Regions from separate parts of the Chryseobacterium sp. MEBOG06 genome, predicted to be linked through region 4. Evidence: riboswitches for the same ligand, from Rfam matches in the RefSeq annotation. Region 4 holds a riboswitch; each other region holds the start of a gene.
What was found. Region 4 has a riboswitch for cobalamin ahead of LF887_RS06530 (T9SS type A sorting domain-containing protein). Riboswitches for the same ligand answer to the same signal wherever they lie in the genome.

Region 1: linked by a shared signal. The riboswitch ahead of metE (5-methyltetrahydropteroyltriglutamate--homocysteine S-methyltransferase) and the one ahead of LF887_RS06530 (T9SS type A sorting domain-containing protein) in region 4 are both predicted to bind cobalamin.
Region 2: linked by a shared signal. The riboswitch ahead of LF887_RS18020 (TonB-dependent receptor plug domain-containing protein) and the one ahead of LF887_RS06530 (T9SS type A sorting domain-containing protein) in region 4 are both predicted to bind cobalamin.
Region 3: linked by a shared signal. The riboswitch ahead of prpB (methylisocitrate lyase) and the one ahead of LF887_RS06530 (T9SS type A sorting domain-containing protein) in region 4 are both predicted to bind cobalamin.

What each region holds. Positions count from the first base shown of each region.
Region 1 covers NZ_CP084580.1:2,017,175-2,021,143, forward strand. The annotation lists gene mmsB (3-hydroxyisobutyrate dehydrogenase) at 1-295, shown strand, start outside; gene LF887_RS09265 (enoyl-CoA hydratase/isomerase family protein) at 399-1,181, shown strand; gene LF887_RS09270 (Lrp/AsnC family transcriptional regulator) at 1,319-1,780, opposite strand; cobalamin riboswitch at 1,974-2,160, shown strand; gene metE (5-methyltetrahydropteroyltriglutamate--homocysteine S-methyltransferase) at 2,339-3,969, shown strand, end outside.
Region 2 covers NZ_CP084580.1:3,937,087-3,941,055, forward strand. The annotation lists gene LF887_RS18015 (YncE family protein) at 1-60, opposite strand, end outside; gene LF887_RS18020 (TonB-dependent receptor plug domain-containing protein) at 80-1,906, opposite strand; cobalamin riboswitch at 1,938-2,116, opposite strand; gene pafA (alkaline phosphatase PafA) at 2,361-3,969, opposite strand, start outside.
Region 3 covers NZ_CP084580.1:2,006,626-2,010,594, forward strand. The annotation lists gene LF887_RS09215 (carbohydrate kinase family protein) at 1-57, shown strand, start outside; gene LF887_RS09220 (hypothetical protein) at 306-476, shown strand; cobalamin riboswitch at 962-1,155, shown strand; gene prpB (methylisocitrate lyase) at 1,610-2,506, shown strand; gene prpC (2-methylcitrate synthase) at 2,508-3,662, shown strand; gene LF887_RS09235 (bifunctional 2-methylcitrate dehydratase/aconitate hydratase) at 3,815-3,969, shown strand, end outside.
Region 4 covers NZ_CP084580.1:1,397,570-1,401,538, reverse strand. The annotation lists gene LF887_RS06535 (T9SS type A sorting domain-containing protein) at 57-1,160, shown strand; cobalamin riboswitch at 1,464-1,654, shown strand; gene LF887_RS06530 (T9SS type A sorting domain-containing protein) at 1,757-3,037, shown strand; gene LF887_RS06525 (T9SS type A sorting domain-containing protein) at 3,045-3,969, shown strand, end outside.

The DNA.
Region 1 (3,969 bases), 620 kb from region 4:
TCAGATATTAAGTGAAATTATGCAAAAAAGTTCAGGGAAAAACTGGTCTTTAGAGGTGTATAATCCTTATCCGGGAGTAATGGAAAATGCACCTGCTTCCAGAAATTATTCCGGAGGCTTTGCGGTAGACCTTATGGCAAAAGACCTTGGATTGGCTGCTGAAGCAGGATTAGAATCAAAAACATCAACACCTCTCGGCAATACAGCCCTGAATTTATACAGAATGTGGAGCGAAGCCGGAAAAGGAAAAACAGATTTTTCCAGTATTATTCAGTTTCTGAACGCAGAGCTTTAATAGTTGAGAATTGAAAATTAAAAATTAAAAATGGAATGTCATCTCGACTTCTTTATAACTTTCAATTTTCAACTGCTCAAAGATCAATTAAAAAATTAAAAAAGTGAATTTCGAAACATTATTATACCAGCAGGACGGTCATATCGGGACTTTGACCATTAACAGACCACAGGCATTAAATGCCTTGAATGAAAACGTTTTAAAAGAATTGAAATCATTTGCCGATGAAATAAAAACAGATAAAAATATACGGGCGCTGATCATTACCGGATCAGGTGACAAAGCATTTGTGGCAGGAGCGGATATCAAAGCAATGCAGGGAATGAGCCCAAAAGAAGCTGAAGATTTCTCAATAGCTGCTCAGAATGCTTTTAATGCTGTTGAAACCTTGCCATTTGCAGTAATTGCTGCTGTAAATGGATTTGCATTAGGAGGAGGATGTGAATTAGCATTGTCCTGTGACATTATTCTGGCCAGCGGAAAAGCTAAATTCGGACTGCCTGAAGTAACTCTAGGATTATTGCCATGCTTTGGCGGAACCCAGCGCTTACCCAGGGCCATCGGATTATATAAGGCTAGAGAAATGGTTTTCTCCGGAGAATTTTATTCTGCAGACACCTGTAAAGAATTTGGATTTGTGAATCATGTTTTTGCTCCGGAAGACCTTTTGAATGAAGCTCAGAAACTTGCAGAAACAATTGCTTCCAGAGGTCCGGTGGCTGTAGCCAAAGCAAAACAGTCTTTAAATACAGGTTTTGAACTGCATATCAAAGATGGATTACAACAGGAAGCCGCCTTATTTGGAGAATTATTCACTACAGAAGATCACAACGAAGGTATCGGAGCGTTCATAGAGAAGCGCAGCCCGGAGTTTAAAGGAAACTAGACATAGTGAGTTAAAAATGAAAAAATTAAGAGTTGAGAATTGAAAATAAAAAGTGAAAAATTGTACCCTCAAGCAAGTAAAAGGTGTAAAATTGATGTCATGATTAATTTTTAATTCTCCATTCTTAAAATTTTCAATTAAATCGTTATTCCATGGTTGTTCTTAACTTCAGCCATTACAAAAGTGCTGTGGGTACTTCCAATGGAATCTACAGATCCCAGTTTATTAAATACAAAATCCTGGTAATGTTTCATATCACGGACCTGAACTTTCAGCAGGAAATCAAAGTCTCCGGAAATGTTGTAGCATTCAGCCACTTCCTCAATCTCCAGAATTTCTTTTACAAAATCATAACCCACAGACCTGTCATGGATTTTTAATTTGATCTGGCAAAAAACTGTAAACCCCCGATTGAGCTTTTCAGCATCCAGAACTGCGGCATATCTTTTAACATATCCTTCCTGTTCGAGCCTTTTTACTCTTTCAAAAACAGGAGAAGTAGACAGGTTAACTTCTTTGGCCAGTTCTTTAACTGTCAGTTTTGCGTTTTTTTGAAGCAGTCTGAGTAACTGTACATCTTTATCATCAAGTTCTTCCACAGAATATTATTCTTTTAAATTATAAAAACAGTTAAAGATAAGGAATTTTATGCTTTTATAAATTGTTTTAAAAGTTTAATTTGCTTAATTATTCATTGTTTATTGTTGTTTTATTCTGTATTGCTAATTTTACACAAAATTAAAAACTTTACTGGTGACGGTTGTTACTGGTAAAAATCAGTTCTTTATAGATACTTCATCAAACAGGAAAGGTTTTACTTAAGGTAGATTAATAGGGAATCGTGTGGAAATCACGAGCTGTCGCGCAACTGTAAGTAACATATCAAAAGTTTCTGTCCTTGCATATCCACTGCCAAAAGCGGGAAGGATGACGGAAACTGTTACAAGTCAGGAGACCTGCCTTTACTGAATTGACAATGCTTTCGCGGTCTGAAGCTTTTGGGTCATACAGATGATATATCGGACTATGCATTTTCTTATGAAAGAGGAGGTGTGTTATTCTGTATGTCATTGTTTTCCAAAATCTTATTTATCCGTTAAAGTGTTGCGAAGCATTTCAGAGAGCTTTACATTAAGTCTAATTAAAAAGTTTAAAAAATGCAAACACACATTCTGGGCTACCCGCGTATTGGTGGTAAAAGAGAACTCAAAAAAGCCTGCGAGCAATATTGGTCAGGTAAGATCCTTTTAGAAGAACTTCTTACTACAGGAAGGAATATCTGTACCCAAAACTGGAATATCCAGAAAGACGCAGGAATAGATTTAATTCCTTGTAATGATTTTTCATACTATGATCAGGTATTGGATATGAGCCTTGTTGTAGGGGCAATTCCGAGACGTTATCATGAAGTGGTGCTTAAAAAAAACAATTCTGAACTGGACCTTTACTTTGCAATGGCAAGAGGATATCAGAAAGACGGATTGGATATCACCGCGATGGAGATGACCAAATGGTTTGATACCAATTATCATTATATCGTACCTGAATTTTACAAAAACCAGCAGTTTAAGCTGAGCTCAGATAAGATTTTCAATGAATTTGCAGGAGCAAAGCAGGCAGGAATAAGTGCAAAGCCAGTCATTATAGGACTTGTTTCTTACCTTCTTTTAGGAAAAGAAAAAGAAGAAGGATTTGATAAGCTGGATCTGGCAGGAAATCTACTTTCGGTTTATACAGAGATTTTAACCAAACTTCAGGAGCAGGGTGCTGAATGGATTCAGTTTGATGAACCTTTTCTGGCTTTGGACTTAACGGATAAGGCAAAAGAAACCTATCAATATATTTATTCTGAAATAAGAAAACGTTTCCCGAAACTGAAATTTATTGTGGCTACTTATTTCGAAGGATTGAAGAATAATTTGTCTCTTGCCGTCTCACTTCCTGTAAATGTATTACACACAGATCTTGTAAGAAATCCTGAGCAGCTGGAAGATATTCTCAACGTAATTCCGGAAAGTTTAAGCCTGTCATTAGGACTTGTTGACGGAAGAAATATCTGGAAAAATGACTATGAAAAATCGTTGTCTTTCATCAGGAAAGCTGTTGAAAAGCTTGGTTCCGAAAGAGTTTTTATAGCACCATCATGCTCATTACTTCATTCACCATGTGACTTGGATTTTGAAACGAATCTTAATCCCGAAATTAAAAACTGGCTGGCTTTTTCAAAACAAAAGGTGAAAGAAGTAGTAAGTCTGAAGGAAATTGCATCCGGAACAGAAAATGAAAATATCCTTGCTGAGTTTGAAGAAAACAAAAAAGCCATTGAAAACAGAAAAACATCTTCTCTTATTCATAATAATGAGGTGAAACAGAGAACTAATGCGGTGACTGAAGAAGATGCTCAAAGAAAAAATATATTCAAAATCCGTAAAGAAAAACAGCAGAAGGCATTACAGCTTCCTTTATTTCCGACAACAACCATCGGCTCATTTCCCCAGACCACAGAAGTAAGAAGCTGGAGAGCTAAATTTAAAAAAGGAGAACTTACAGCTGAACAATATGATACTTTACTGAAAGAAGAAACCCAAAGAACCATCCGCTGGCAGGAAGAAATAGGAATAGATGTACTGGTACATGGAGAATTTGAGCGAAACGATATGGTGGAATATTTTGGAGAACAGCTTGAAGGATTTACATTCACTAAAAACGGCTGGGTACAGAGCTACGGAAGCCGTTGTGTAAAACCGCCAGTGATCTTTGGTGACGTTTCAAGACCAGATCCGATGAC
Region 2 (3,969 bases), 2.5 Mb from region 4:
AGAAATGTTAAACAATAGTACAAATGCAAATAGCACTGTTAAAATTCTGGTTATTCTCATAATATATTAATTTTAATTTTTAAAAATTTATTGCTGCATAAACGCTGTAATTTCTTTTAGGCAAAGGATAAAAAGAAACTGTTTTATAATAGGTATTTGTTACATTATTCACTTTAACTCCTAAAGTATATCTTTTGGAAACCGTCGCAGAAATGCCGGCGTTTAAAATAAAATAAGAATCAATTGCGGCTTTTCTATCTTCATCACCTGTTATATAAGTACCCCCATTCAATAGTCCCTGTGCAAAGAATTTAAGGAAGCTATACTCATAATCTACATTTGCCGTTCCTCTATGTATAGGAACGTAAGGCATCTGTTTATGGGTTTCCTTATCAATTGATCTCGTGTAATAATACCCGGCATTCAGCCCAATCTTATGATTCCCCAATTGTTTATTAAAAGACAATTGAGATTCCAATCCGTATGATTCGGATTTATTAACGTTGAAAGCCTGCCAATACCCAAGAGCTGTAGGCAGCCATACAATAAGATCGGTCACTCCCATATAATAAGGGGAAACGGTAAGTTTAAAATTCTTCACTTTAAACTCGTGGTTCATATCTACCTGAACAGAGGTTTCCGGTCTCAGATCCTTATTCCCTCCCGGCTCATAATAGATATCATTAAATGACGGATATCTGAAATTCTTGGATAAATTAAGCCCTACATTATACCATTTTGAAGTATTCCATTTTCCTGAGAAAGAATACAAAGCCGGAGAATTGATATCTTCTACAAAATCCTTTTTAAACCCACCTTCAAAACGCAGGTCCTTTGTTACGAAATATCTTAGCAATGCGGAAACAGAACCTACATTCCTGCTTACATCTACTATTCCACTTTTATAACCTTCTCCTTTATTGACCTGAAATTCTCCAATAAGATTGATATTCCACTTTGAATTCAGAAAATAATTGAAATCATTTTTCAAAATATAGTTTTTCCCTGTGCCACCGCTTGATTTAGGCAGATCCAAAGCTCCAAAATACTGAAAATTTTCTTCTGTATAAGCAGCTTTGAAAGAGTTGCTGAATTTTGTTTTATTCCAGTCCCATGCGATAAGGCTTCTTACACTCTGGGTTTTATATTTCGTTTTCGTTGCGGTTTCTTCATAGATAGGATAATGCTGTGAAGAGTCAAAAAACTGGCTTTGCCACGAAACTTTATGCTCATCAGTTATTTTGTAGGAAGCTCCTGCATTAAATGTAGTATTGTAATAATTTCCGTTCCTGTTGATATAATTAAGGTCGCTTACCTTATAATCATTTTCACTTACAGAGTAATTTCCTGAAGCTTTAAAGCTGAACCTGTCATTGCTGTAAGATCCTTTAACAAAGTTATTAAACGTATTGAAAGAGGCAACCTCTGAAAATAGTCCCCCATGAAATCCCTTATTAAAATCAAGAGTATTGTTCATGTGAATACTTCCTCCGATGGCTCCACTTCCGTATACCACACTTCCGCCACCAGCTTTTATTCCGATCTGATCATATCCGAACAGAGGCATATTGGTGATATCTCCTTGTCCCAGAAAGTTGGAATTGATATTAATTCCGTTCCATACAAAGGCGGTCTGCTGTGCAGTAGTTCCTCTGAAAGAAGGTGAAGAAACAGCCCCACGTCCATTTTCTTTAATATAAACCTGAGATTGAAACCTGAGCAGTTCTGAAAGGTTAGTAGAATTTTTCTCTGTATCTTCGGCTGTAATGGTTTTCACCGGATGAAAGAGTTTTACCCTGTTCATCTGGTTGTCGAAGATGTAAATAGTATCAATGGCTTTCTCTTGTCCGAAAAGAAAACAGCCATAAGATGAAAAAAGCAGTGCTAAAGATCTTTTTATATCCATATTATTTTACTTTTCCTCCGAAAGCAATATGTTTTTTGGTTATAACTCTGGCAGGTCTCCTGACTTTCGCATTCTGCACCTTCCCGTTGTATACAGTGGCTGCTTGCAGAAACTTTTAGTTGCGATTTACAGTTGCGGGGACAGTCCGGGGCTTTCACCCGATTCCCTTTTCATTCCAATATACTGGAAACCAAAATTTTTGCAAAGATAACTTTTTATATCTATTAGCCAAAAAACCAATCTGCAAACCACGGCTTCTTTTCCCATAGATTCTTCTTTAAAATAAACAAAAGTAAAATGACTGTTCTCAATATCAAAAACAGCCATTCGAAAGATCATCTCTACTAATGATTTGATGAACAACACTCCTAAAGCGTAAATTAACCTTTATAAGTAAAATAAAAAACTGCCTTCAAATGAAGGCAGTTCTATATGATCGAATCATTTTGTTCAATTATTTACCAATAACCTCTGTGATTGGATTTCCAACATTTCCGCTTGGAAACTGAATTTTAAGTAATGAAGAAACAGTAGGAGCAATATCGGTCATATAATAGGCCTTATTACTTTCTCCCTGCTTAACTCCCCATCCCATAAAGATTAATGGAATATGTGAATCATAAGAATTCCATACACTGTGTGTAGTTCCTGTTTTAGAGTATGGAGGAAGCATAGAGTCATGAGAAATCAATTGAATATCACCACTTCTCTGTCTGTTGATTCCGTTGATAATTCTTTGTTTGATAGGTTCCGGAATACTTGCTTCCTGAACTTTATCTACAGAAACGGCATATAAAACAGTAGGGTCTTTTTCAAGCTCCTTAACGGCGAAGTTTCTTACGTCATCTAATTCAAGCTTACTGTCAGCCAATACTTTTCTGTCGAAATAGATCTGATAATTATCGATGGCATTGATTAATTTATCAGCTCCGAATTTCTCTTTCAGTTTTTGGTTAAGATCTTTCTGAGCTCCTTCTCCAAAGAAACCTGTCGGGATCTTATGTTCTTTCAGGAATCCTACAGAGTGTGCTCCACCATGGTCAGCAGAAAGGAAAACAGTATACTCTCCTTTTCCAACTTTTGAATCCAGATAATTAAAGAATTCTGCCAGATCCTGATCTAATCTGATATAAACATCTTCCACTTCAATAGAGTTAGGCCCGAATTTGTGTCCGGCATAATCTGTAGAAGCAAGGTTAATTGCCAAGAAGTCTGTAATATTGTCACCACCCAGTTTTTCACCCTCTACAGAAGCTTCTGCCAGCTTCAGTGTCAGCGTATTTCCGAAAGGAGTATAGCGGATATTATCTTTTTTATCCTGATAATCTTTAGCCAGATTGCTGTAAGGGAATGTAGGGGTCTTTGCACTTCCCAGTAATCCTTCCCATGGAGAATTGTCAGGCGCACTTTCTGTATACTGATTGATCGGGAGTAAGGTATTCCAGCCATTTGCTACCAGTTTTTCCGGTAGGTTCTGTGTATTGAATGATTTTACCCATTGAGGAAGATCATTCATATACCATGTACTTGTAATAAAATTCCCTGTACTGTCATCAAACCAGAAAGCTCCGTTTGGCGTATGTCCTGCCGGAAGTATAGAGGCACGGTCTTTCAGAGAAACACCAATTACCTTTCCCTGGAAGTTGGTTGCCAGTCTCAGCTCATCCGTTACTGTGGTAGACCAAAGGTTTTTGGGAGAGTGGCTGCCAATTTTTGTATTGGTGGTTCCTACAGGCTGAACGCTTTCATCTGCCGTACAGTATACACCTTTACCTGTTTCTTTATCTGTCCAGTCATTTCCTGCAATACCATGAATTGCCGGTACAGAACCTGTATAGATACAGGTATGCCCCAAAGCTGTAATAGTAGGAACATATGGAATATGTACATTATTTAAAGAATATCCTGTATTCAACAGTCTTTTGAAACCGTCATTTCCGAATTTGCCATAAAAACGGTATAAATAATCCCAACGCATCTGATCTACGACCAGACCCACCACTAATTTCGGTCTTTCCAGCTGGGTATTTTTATTCTTCTGTGCATTGATTGTAACTACGGAC
Region 3 (3,969 bases), 610 kb from region 4:
ACTTTAAAAGATTTTAAAAGATTTAAAAACCGTTATCCCGTTACTGCTCTCAGCTAAGGTTCAAAACATGAACTCAAACATTACAACCGGAACAGCTAAAGGAATACTGATCCTTTAGCTGTTCTTATTTTATTGGAAAAATATTTTTTGTATCTTGGTTATTTATACTGTTGGATGTTTTAGCTCAACAATTTAGTATAAATTTCGTAACCTTTAAATCTAAATAACCAATAGAAAATAAACTGAATGAGTTAAACAATCAGGAACTGATAGAAAGAGCGAAAAAAGCCAGTTCAAACAAAATAATGAATGCAGTGATAGTAGGGTTTATGGCTGGTATTTCTATTTACAGTACAGTGAAAAATGGCTTTGGATTCTTTACATTTTTACCTGTTGTTTTTATTCCTTTTGTCATAAATTCAAAAAAAGTCGACTGGGAATTACAGGAAGAGCTAAAATCTAGAGATTTAAAATAAAATAATATTTCCGCTTGTTGAAAGCGGTAAAAAATAAGTTTTGGCCCATTGCTAAAAGCAATGGGCCGAAACTTATTTTAAAGTAAAATGTCTTACGATAAAGTCTCTGAAAATACAATTTCAGTAAAGTTTTCAGTAAAAATTTCAGACACTCAATACGGATTTTACCTATGCGAAAATTTCAGAAAATACTTTTGTAAAAAAGGGCAAAAATTTCCTTGAAAACATCTGTTATTTGTGAATGTCAAGCAAAGGTAAAATAAGGTTTTTATTTAGGTTGGTTTAATATTTTACCGTCATATCTTATGAATTTAGTAACGAAAAATTAATGTTATTGCCTAAATTGTAATGTCTGAACTGTTAATTGTGTTTTTTTAAATGATACATTTACAGTTGATTAGCTTGGAATAATTATTGTTTGCATAAAATCTCTTGGTCATTTTCATAAAATACTTATATTTACCACCAAGGAGTTCTTAACACCTTCTTTATCAACCGAAAATGGTTACACTTAGCTGTGTATTAAAAGGGAATCGTGTGCAAATCACGAACTGTCGCGCAACTGTAAGTAACGGATAAGGTTTTTATCAAAATAAAGGTCCACTGTATACCCGGGATATGGGAAGGACGATAAAAACTGTTACAAGTCAGGAGACCTGCCTATTTCGAATTGACGATGCTTTCGCGGTCTGAAGCTTATAGTCAGGTATGATACGATATGGATAACATTTTGGTCAAAAATCTTTGTCAGGTCATGTTATTTTGTGATACAAATAGGTAATGGAGCAGTATGCTTTTTCATTATGCTATCGTTCACCGTATTTTCCTTTTCCATAGTTTTCTTTCCCAAAGGTATTGTGAAGTTTATCAGGAACTTTTTATTAATCAACATAAAAAGTTAAAAAGTGTATCTATCCGATCTCGATTATTTATGCAGGAGCAGCAGACTTGGAAACAAACAGGTTTGCAGGAACTTAATTATTCAAAATTCCGAATTTCGGAAAACGGAGAGCATTACTTTGCTTCTCTTCCGTTCATTACTTTTTATCGCCCATCATTGGATAGAGCTGCTTACTGCAATGTTTGTCTATTGTCTTCTACGAACAAATTTCAACTAAACAATAAATATTATAATGACTAAAAGTGAAAGTTTGAAGTCTCCCGGTATGAAATTTCGGGAGGCCATGGAAAAAGAAAGTCCTCTTCAGATTGTTGGAACTATTAATGCCAATCATGCGTTACTCGCACAGCAGGCTGGCTTCAATGCTATTTATCTTTCCGGTGGAGGTGTGGCGGCAGGTTCTTTAGGAATTCCGGATCTGGGAATTACGACGCTGGAAGATGTTTTAATAGACGTTCAGCGTATTACCAATGTTTGCGACCTCCCGTTAATGGTAGATGTAGACACTGGATTTGGTCCTTCTGCATTTAATGTGGCAAGAACGGTGAAATCATTGATCAAGGCCGGAGCAGCCGCATTACATATTGAAGATCAGGTAGGTGCAAAGCGCTGCGGACACCGCCCTGGAAAGGAAGTGGTAAGCAAAGAAGAAATGGTAGACAGACTGAAGGCTGCTGCGGATGCCCGTAGTGATGATAATTTTGTAATTGGCGCCAGAACAGATGCTTTCGCTAATGAAGGTCTTGAAAAGACACTGGAAAGAGCAGTAGCTTACAAAGAGGCCGGAGCAGATTTTATTTTTGCAGAAGCCGTTCCGGACCTAACCTTTTATCAAAAATTTGTTGATGCCACAGGAATCCCAGTATTAGCCAATATAACAGAATTCGGAATGATTGAAATGTATACTGTAGAAGAATTGAAAAATGCAGGGGTAGGGTTGATTCTTTATCCACTTTCTGCGTTCCGTGCGGCTAACAAAGCAGCTCAGAATGTATACGAACATCTCCGTAAAGAAGGCACACAAGCCAATGTACTGGATACGATGCAAACAAGGGAAGAGCTCTATAAAAGCATCGGATATTATAATTACGAACAAAAATTAGATAACCTTTTTAAACAAAATAATTGATATGTCAACGAGCACCGAACCAACATTTAAACCTAAAAAGAGCGTCGCTCTTTCGGGTGTCACAGCAGGGAATACAGCGCTTTGTAGTGTAGGAAAGAGCGGAAACGATCTTCATTACAGAGGATATGATATTCTGGATCTGGCAGAAAAAACAGAGTTTGAGGAAGTTGCTTATCTTCTGATATACGGCCAGCTGCCTACCGCCTCCCAGTTGAAAAACTATAAAGCAAAATTAAAGTCTCTAAGAGGATTGCCTCATTCTGTAAGAAATATTTTAAAGAGTATTCCCGCAGCAGCACACCCAATGGATGTCATGCGCTCAATGGTATCTGCAGTCGGAAGTATTCAGCCGGAAAAAGATGATCATAATATGGCAGGAGCAAGAGATATTGCGGACAAACTTCTGGCATCATTTAGCTCAGGGCTATTATATTGGTATCACTATACTCATAATGGTAAAGAAATCAATGTTGAAACAGATGATGACACTATTGGTGGGCATTTCTTACACCTGTTGCATGGCAAAAAAGCTCCTGATTCCTGGGTAAAGGCAATGGAAATATCTCTAAATCTTTATGCTGAGCACGAGTTTAATGCGTCCACTTTTACTGCACGTGTCATTGCGGGAACAGCTTCCGATTTTTATTCTTGTATAACAGGGGCTATTGGTGCTTTGCGAGGGCCAAAGCATGGAGGAGCCAACGAAGTAGCATTTGAAATTCAAAGCCGTTACAATTCCCCGGATGAAGCAGAAGCAGATATCCGTAAGCGTATCGCCAATAAAGAAGTCATCATTGGATTCGGGCATCCGGTATATACCATCTCAGACCCAAGAAACGTGGTGATCAAAAAGGTAGCTAAGCAGCTTTCTGAAGAAGCCGGAGATATGCTGCTGTATAATATCGCAGAAAGACTGGAAACCGTCATGTGGGAAGAAAAGAAGATGTTCCCGAATCTTGACTGGTTTTCCGCCGTTTCTTATCACTTAATGGGAGTTCCTACTCTGATGTTCACTCCTCTATTTGTTATTTCAAGAGTAACAGGATGGAGTGCCCACATCATAGAGCAAAGACAGGATGGGAAGATCATCCGACCGAGTGCCAATTATACAGGCCCTGAAAACAAAGAATTTATATCTATCAACGAGAGGAAATAGTTCAAAGTTGAAAATTGAAAGTGAAAAATGGAAAATTAATTATTAATAATGCCCAGACTAAACTCTGTAAGCAGTTGGTGATCAGTTTTTAACTCCCCACTTTCAATTCTTATCCTCAATTCTCAATTAATCAAAATTTTCAATTATAAAAAATGAGCTCACACATTTCAAACGAAAGACCACAACCGGACAACGTATTAGCAGATATTGCAGACTATGTATTAAACTACGAAATTAAAAATGATTTAGCCTGGAAGACTGCTCACTACTGTCTTTTAGACACAATCGGGTGTGGCCTGGAAGCATT
Region 4 (3,969 bases):
AATTATTTTTCCGTTGAAGGTAAGTTTCGGGAATAAAACTTTAATTTAATTATATCATGAGAAAAATCTATTTTTTTTTCTTACTGCTTATCATGCAGTCCATGTCGGCCCAATTTACAGAAAATGACATTAAATTCTGGATAGGAACCGGTTCCAAAAAAGCTTATTTCATTGCTGATTTTAATGATAACAATACTCCTACGTCTTATGCATGGGGATATCGTTTTGATTCTAATGACTTAACAATGGAAGACCTTATCAATGCTATTGCTAATGCAGAGCCTAAGATAGAGGTTGAAATTCCTTCCGGGTTTCTTTACAGTTTAAACTACAATCATCATACACCAAGTCTTGATGATTATTGGTCTACCTGGTCAGGATTAACCTCAGAAAATTTATCATTCAATAACGGAGTAAATAATGACCTTTTGATTGACGGAAAATGGTATGGAATCTCCTATGGTTTTGATCCGCCTTCCAAGCCTTCCGCTCCTGTCCCTGCCTACAGTTCAAAGTGGTACAGTTCTTCTCAGATTACCAACTGGATAGGAACCGGAAGTAATAAAAGTCTGGTAGTAATTGACTTTGGGACAGATAGCACAAACGGAAATGCTGACTCTTTTGTATTCGGAATTCAATATAACGGAACAATAACTGCGGAACAGGCTTTACAGTTAATTCAGTCACAGACTTCTTATTTCAGTTTTACATCTACCAGTAATCAGGTTTCCAGTCTTTCACTGAATAACTTCACCGGAAACCCTTCCGCACCAAACAGCTGGAAATTATATAAAGGAAATGACCTTTCAAGCTGGCAGGCAAAAACCAATTTATCTCAAATTCAGCTGAATAACAATGACTGGCTAGGTTTAAGTTTCGGACAAAGAAGACCAATTACTCCGGCAGAATCATTTTCTACATTGGGTGTTTCCAGCGTCAATAAGAAAAAATTCGGTATCTATCCTAATCCGGCAAGTGACTTCATTCAAATTGATAGTCCTGAGAATGTGAAGGAAGTGAATATCTATTCTGCTACAGGGCAGAAAGTATTAACTTCCCAAGCAACAAAGATTAATATCCGGTTTTTGAATTCAGGAGTTTATTTTGTTGAGGTAAAAACTTCTGCCAATTCAACCATTCATAAGATAGTAAAGAAATAGGAAAAAAATATTTTCCCGGCCACGACTGGTAACTTTTTTTAAATGCAGTGGTGTCAAAACACGAGACTTTCTCAATTTTTGAGAAGGTCTTTTTTCGTCACGGGATTCCATTTTAACGACCGAAATTGTAAAATGAATTCAATATAAACTATAAAGCTCCTAATTTTAATTCTGAAAAACCAACAATAAAGATAGATTACTTATCAATTTGATAAAATATCTTTTTGAATAATTTATTAAATTCCATAAAAGACTTGAAATCAGGTACAATTCACAAAAAAACATCTATTAATTTATATGATATATTTGCAGCGTTTTTAAGGTTGAACATTGTTCATTAATAGGGAATCAGGTGAGAATAAATATTCGAATCCTGAGCTGTTCCCGCAACTGTAAACTAATCTACTTATAGCCTTTAATACCACTGGATAAAAATCCGGGAAGGCGGCTATAAGATGTAAGCCAGGAGACCTGCCTTAAATTAATTTCAACTTTCGGGAATAAAAGTTTGTGAAAGAAAAATCTAAACAGATTTTTTCATGAATGTTTTGTCCTGTGGTGAGGTTTCGGGAATAAAACTTTAATTTAATTATATCATGAAGAAAATCTATTTTCTTATTCTTGCGTTTGTACTCTCTTTTGCAAATGCGCAAACTGAAGGGGTCCTGGTACTCAACGAAGGCGGTGCCGGAAGCAATAATGCTGAAATATCGCTGATCTCCAATCAATCGGTTGTGACCAACAACTATTTTAAAATCAATAACAATAATGCAACACTGGGCGATACCGCACAAGACATTAAAATTTTTGGTGACAAAATTTTTGTGGTTTTAAACATTTCCAACCAAATAAAGGTCATCAACAAATCTGACTTTTCTTTGATTACCACGATTTCAAACAACCTGGACAATCCAAGATACATTGCTTTTAGCGGAGACAAATTCTATGTAACCAACTGGGGAGGAACAGGTTCTGTCAATAATTATGTAGCGGTTTACAATCTCAACACGTATGCTCATGAAGCAAATATTGCTGTAGGGTCGGGACCTGAAAAAATTTACAGTAAAGACGATAAGCTTTATGTTTTATTAAAGGGAGGTTTTGGAATCAATCAGTATATGGATGTTATCAATACTTCTACCAATTCGGTTATCTCAGAAGTAAATGTAGGAGATTTTCCACACAGTATTTTTGAAAAAAACAACCTTCTTTACATCATGAGTTCCGGAAATCCTTATACTCCTAATTCTTTTGGAACTTTTACGGTTTACAATACAACAAGCCAAAGTATCGTTTCCAGCACAGCACTTCCTGCAGGGACAAAACCAGCTTATATGGATACAGACGGTACGAATATTTATTATATGAAAGATGCGTCAATTTATAAAACATCTATTGCCGCTCCTTCTTTTTCAACAAATGCAATTGCAAGTGCACCTATTCCTATAAATAGTTATGGTACGGCCTATGGGTTTAATATTGTTAATAATAAAATTTATGTTGCTGACCCTAAGGGATATGTTGCACCGGGAAAAATTTACACTTATGATTTGCAGGGAACCTTAGAAAATACTTTTACAGTGAGTCTGCTTCCTAATCAAATCATTGCTTATAATAGTGCATCACCATCTCTTTCTACAGCTGAAAATACAAAAGCTTCTAAATTGTCATTATATCCGAATCCTGCAAGTGACAAATTCTTTGTACAAGGTTTAAATACCGGAAATATTCAGATTTATGATACTGCCGGAAGAATGATCATCAACACGCAGTATACTCAAAACGGTATTGATGTAAGTACTCTATCTAAAGGCAATTATATTGTAAAAATCACAGATAAGAATAATAATTTCACTGAAAAACTAATCATTAAATAATTCTTCAATGCAAAAATTATTAAGTCTTTTATGTACACTTATTGTGGGACTGTGCCTTGCGCAGTTTACTGCAAATGATGTAAAATTTTTCGTGGGAACAGGTTCTCAAACTGCCTATTTTGTAGCAGATTTCAAAGATGGAACTGATGACCGATCTTACGTCTGGGGAGTAAGATTTAATCCGGGGCAGAATATAACCGGGCCTCAAATGCTTCAGATGATCAAAAGTGCAGAACCTGCTTTTGATTATATTTTAACGTTTAATAACGGATTTCTTGATAAGGTTAGTTTTAATGACCATTCTCAACAATCTACACCGGACTGGTGGAGTTTATGGCGTGGTAATGATACGAACAGCTGGTCTTCAGTAGGATGGATGAACAATGGAACGATATTAAACGGCCAGTGGTACGGTGCATCTTATGGATTCAGCAATCCTACAGCACAAGCACCTGCTACGCCAACTCCTGCATACAGTTCTTTATGGTACAATTCCTCTCAAATTACCAACTGGATTGGCACCGGATCTAATAAAAGCTTAGTTGTTATAGATTTCGGAACTGATAATTCTAATGGAAATGCTAATTCATTTGTCTTTGGAATTCAATACAATGGAACGATTACTGCTGAACAGGCTTTGCAGTTGATTCAGTCACAAGCTTCTTATTTTACCTTTACCTCAACCAACAACCAAATTTCCAGTCTTTCACTGAATAATCTCACTGGAAACACTTCCGGATCAAACAGCTGGAAATTGTATAAGGGAAATGATATCTCAAGCTGGCAGACACAGTCCGAACTTTCACAAATTCAATTAACCAATAACAAATGGCTTGGATTAAGTTTCGGACAAAGAAGACCTTTTACTCCTACTGAAGCATCTAATGCAACACTGGGTGTTTCTACTGTCAATAAGAAAATTTTAAGCATTT